One region of the Pseudoxanthomonas sp. CCNWLW251 genome, then DNA from elsewhere that is predicted to be linked to it. Evidence: predicted binding sites of a transcription regulator. Region 1 holds the regulator's gene; the other holds the start of a gene.
What was found. Region 1 encodes FliA, which starts transcription of late flagellar genes. Its sites were predicted from a motif close to TAAAGTTTNNCNNNCNNNGGCCGATAA; they were not measured.
Positions count from the first base shown of each region.

Region 1 (2,392 bases):
ACGCGACGGACGATGCCCGCGACGCGACGGATGATCTGGCCGGTGAGGTCCTGGTAGCTCTGCGCCAGGGCCATCTCCGACAGCCCCTTGCCGATGCTGTCCACCAGCGCCGCCTGCTCGGGCGACAGCGCGGTGCCCTTCAGTTGGGTGGCGTAGCCACGGCACTGTTCGGCCAGGTCCAGCGTGGTGTGGCTGGCCTGTTCGGTCATTTCCACCACATGGTCCAGGCGCGCGCAGGCGTCGTCCAGCTCGCCCGGTCCGGTGGGTGGCAGTTCGCCCAGCGTCTGCGCCAGCTCGCGCGCCAGGCGGCCCAGGCCCTGCATCATCGGCTGCGTGCGCCAGGCGGCGATGGCATCCAGTTCGCGACGCCAGCCGGCTTCGTCGCCCTGTTCCAGGGCATCCAGCGCGTGCTGCAGTTTTTCCACCAGCGCGGCGCGTGCGCCGGCGATATCGGCCACGGCGCTCATCAGGCGGCGGCTCCCAGGCGTTCGAAGATCTTGCCCAGCTTCTCTTCCAGCGTCTGCGCGGTGAACGGCTTGATGATGTAGCCGTTCACGCCGTTCTGCGCCGCCTCGATGATCTGCTCGCGCTTGGCCTCGGCGGTAACCATCAGCACCGGCAGGGTCTTGTAGCGGTCGTCGGCGCGGATGGCCTTCAGCAGCTCGATGCCGGTCATGCCGGGCATGTTCCAGTCGGTGACCACGAACTCGAAGCTGCCCTGGGACAGTGCGGTCAACGCGCTGTTGCCGTCTTCGGCCTCGGCGGTATTGGTATAGCCCAGGTCATTGAGCAGATTCTTGATGATGCGGCGCATTGTGGAAAAGTCGTCCACGATGAGGATGCGCATGTTCTTGTTGGCGGTCACATCGAACTCCAGTAAAGCGTGCCCGGTCAGGGGCAACGGCAAGGCAGGGGCTGCACGCGGCGGCCTACCGGAGCCTTATCGGCAGGCCGTGGGGATTCTTCAGTCGTTGTCTTCCAGGCCGGCGTCGGCCTTCTCGAACACCTGCAGGCGTCCGCGCAGCCGCACCATGGCCTGGCCGTGGATCTGGCAGACGCGCGACTCGCTGACGCCGAGGACGGCGCCGATCTCCTTCAGGTTGAGCTCCTGCTCGTAGTACATGGACAGCACCAGCTGCTCCCGTTCGGGCAGGTGGCCGATGGCCTTGACCAGTTGCTGGCGGAACTCGCTGCGCTCCAGGTGCTGCTGCGGCGAGGGGCCGCCGGTACGCGCGGTGTTGGGTTCGCCATGGTCGTCGATGTGCGATTCCAGGCTCAGCACCTGGCCACGCGCGGCATCTTCCATCAGGCGCAGGTACTCGGGCAGCGGCATTTCCATCGCACTCGCCACTTCGGTGGCGATGGCGGCACGGCCGGTGCGCTGTTCGATCTCGCGCACGGTGGCGGCCGCCTGGCGGGCGCGACGGTGGACCGAGCGCGGTACCCAGTCGCCGCGGCGGATCTCGTCGATCATCGATCCGCGGATGCGGATGGAGGCGTAGGTCTCGAACGAGGCGCCCTGCTCGGCATCGTAGCTGCGCGAGGCTTCCAGCAGGCCGATCATGCCGGCCTGCACCAGGTCGTCGATCTCCACGCTGGCCGGCAGGCGCGCGGCCAGGTGATGGGCGATGCGACGGACCAGGTCGGCATGCTGGGTGACGAAATCGTTCGCACTGCTGCGCTGTACGGCGCGGTATTGGGCGGCGGCGGTGTTCATGCGGCGACTCCCCGCTGGATCAGGCGTTCGACGAAGAACTCGACGTTGCCGCGCGCTCCCAGCGGCGGCTGCCAGCGTGCCGTCATGCGCGCGATCTCGGCGATGGCGCGGGCCGACGGGCTGCCCGGATAGGCTTTCACGACGGGCTGCTGGCGCTGCACCGCACGGCGCAGCCAGTCGTCCTGCGGCACCGCGCCGAGGTAGTGCAGGGCGACATCGCCGAGGAAACGCTCGCAGACGCGGGCGAGTTTTTCATACAGCTTCCGGCCCTCGTTGGGGTCGCGGACCATGTTGGCGATGACGTGCACGCGGTCCAGGCCGCGCTCGCGCGCGAGCACCTTGATCAGCGCGTAGGCGTCGGTGATCGAGGCCGGCTCGTCGCAGACCACCACCACGGTGTCCTGCGCGGCCTGGCAGAAGGTCAGCACGCTGTCGGTGATGCCGGCGGCGGTGTCGACCACCATGAAATCCAGCGCCCGCTGCAGTTCGGAGAACACGTTGACCAGGCCCACGTGCTCGGCCGGCGCCAGTTCGGCCATGTGGCGGAAACCCGACGAGGCGGGAACCACCAGCACGCCCTCGGGGCCTTCCAGCAGTACGTCTTCCAGTCCGCAACGTCCTGCGACCAGGTCGGCGAGGGTGAACTTCGGCGACAACCCGAGCAGCACGTCCACG
Region 1 covers NZ_JBBEGA010000003.1:229,982-232,373, reverse strand. The annotation lists gene WBN46_RS14155 (protein phosphatase CheZ) at 1-467, opposite strand, end outside; gene WBN46_RS14150 (chemotaxis response regulator CheY) at 467-847, opposite strand; gene WBN46_RS14145 (RNA polymerase sigma factor FliA) at 965-1,717, opposite strand; partial or broken gene WBN46_RS14140 (MinD/ParA family protein) at 1,714-2,392, opposite strand, start outside.

Region 2 (2,392 bases), on a different contig from region 1:
ATGCTGCGCGGCGGCCCATGTTCCGCCTTCTCCCATCGGGAGAAGGTGCCCGAAGGGCGGATGAAGGTACGGAGCACGTCGACGCTGCATGCATCGCGACTCCGCCGCACCCTCACCCCAACCCCTCTTCCGACGGGAGAGGGGCTTTGCCAATCCAAATAGAGGTAATCCCGTGGAAATCACCGCTTCCCTGGTCAAGGAACTGCGCGAGCGCACTGGCGCCGGCATGATGGAGTGCAAGAAGGCACTCACCGAGAACAACGCCGACATCGACGCCGCGGCCGAGTGGCTGCGCAAGTCGGGCCTGGCCAAGGCCGACAAGAAGGCCGACCGCGTCACCGCCGAAGGCCGCGTGGCCGTGGCCCAGGACGGCGGCAAGGCCGTGCTGGTCGAGATCAACTCCGAGACCGACTTCGTCGCCAAGGACGCCAACTTCATCGCCTTCACCGACGCCATCGCGCAGGCCGCGCTGACCTCGGGCGCCGCCGATGTGGAAGCGCTGAAGAGCGCCAAGCTGGCCTCGGGCGAGACCGTCGAGGAAGCCCGCGCCGCCGCCATCGCCAAGCTGGGCGAGAACATGCAGATCCGTCGCCTGGTGTCGATCGACAGCGCCAACAACGTCGCGGCCTACGTGCACGGCGGCAAGATCGGCGTGCTGGTCGAGGTCAAGGGCGGCGACGCCGAACTGGCCCGCGGCCTGGCGATGCACATCGCCGCGATGAACCCGCCGCACAACAAGGCCGCCGACGTGCCGGCCGAATTCGTGGCGAAGGAAAAGGAAATCGAGCTGGCGAAGATGTCGGACAAGGACAAGGCCAAGCCGGCCGACATCCTGGAGAAGATCATCTCCGGCAAGATCAACAAGATCGTCAACGAAGTGACCCTGTACGGCCAGCCGTACGTGCTGGACAGCGACAAGTCGGTCGAGCAGGTCGTGAAGGCCGCCGGTGCCGACGTGGTCGGTTTCCAGCGCTTGGTGGTCGGCGAAGGCATCGAGAAGGTGGTGGAAGACTACGCCGCCGAAGTCATGAAGCAGGCCGGGCTGGCGTAAGCCTTCCCTCTCCGCTTCGACGGAAAAGCCGCGGGGAACCGCGGCTTTTTTGTTGCCCGCGTAGCGGGCGGGATCGGATGCCGCCGCGCACGCCGTGACCGTTAGTCGACTACGACTCAAGTTTGCACGTTCCGTGCCGAAACTGGTTTCAAACGTGACACTTCGTCGCGCATTGCTGGCATCCTGCCGGCAATTCCCACTTGCGTGGCCCGCACCCGGATGCGTCCCGAACTCGAAGCCCAGCTGCTGAATTGCCGCAATCTGCCCAGCCCGCCCGGCGTTGCATTGCGGATCATCGAGCTCGCGCAGGATCCGGACGTGGTGATGGCGACGGCCGCCGATGCGATCGGCCTGGATGCGGCATTGAGCGCGCGCATGCTCCGCATCGCCAACTCCCCGCTCTACGCCAGTCGCCGCAGGGTGGAAAACCTTTCGCAGGCGCTCACGGTGCTGGGCCTGAATGCCACCCTGACGCTGGCATTGGGGTTCTCCCTGTCACGCTGCGGCAGCGGCACCCATCCTGCCGCGCAGGAGCGCGTCTGGCGTCGCAGCGTCATCGCCGCGCTGGCCAGTCGGGTGCTGGGCCAGCGTGCCGGCATCAGCAAGGTGGAAGAGCTGATGCTGGCCGGGCTGCTGCAGGACATCGGCGTGCTGGCCCTGCTGGAAGTCCTGGGCGATGACTATGCGCGACTGGTCGAACGCGCCGTTGGCAATGCCGAACTGCTGGCCGCCGAGCGCGACTGGCTGGGGTGCGACCACGCCACGGTGGGCGGGTGGTTGGCGCGGCAGTGGAATCTGCCGGCGCTGTTGAGGGAAGCGATCATCGAGAGCGAGATGCCCGCGTCGGACACCCCGTTCAATGCGTGCGTGGCCGTGTCCGGCCACATTGCCGACATCTGGCTGGCTGGAATGGACCAAGCGCGGACGGAGGAAGCGCATCGCCATGCGGCGATGCAGGCCGCCACGCGGCTCGGGATCGACTACCCGGGGTTCCTCGCCCTGACCGAGGAGATGCTCGTGGCGCTGCCCGAGGTCTACGCATTGTTCGACGTTCCCCCCGCCCCACCGGCCCGCATCCAGGCTTTGCTGGACCAGGCACGCGAACTGCTGGTCGTGCGCAACCTGCGCGAAATCCAGGACGCGGCGCGTGCCCGCAAGGAAGCCAACGAGCACGAAGACCGTGCGCGCCGGCTGGCGGAGGAAGTGCGGCGCGACCCGCTGACCGGGGCCTACAACCGCAGCCAGCTGGAAGAAGTGCTCGAGAAGGAGTTCGATGCCGCCACGCGGCACGGCTGGCCGCTGTCGATCGCCTTTATCGACCTGGACGACTTCAAGCAGGTC
Region 2 covers NZ_JBBEGA010000001.1:680,285-682,676, forward strand. The annotation lists gene tsf (translation elongation factor Ts) at 173-1,051, shown strand; gene WBN46_RS03270 (HDOD domain-containing protein) at 1,271-2,392, shown strand, end outside.
Region 2: a site for FliA is predicted at 1,168-1,194, ahead of WBN46_RS03270 (HDOD domain-containing protein). Genes of this name have one in related genera too.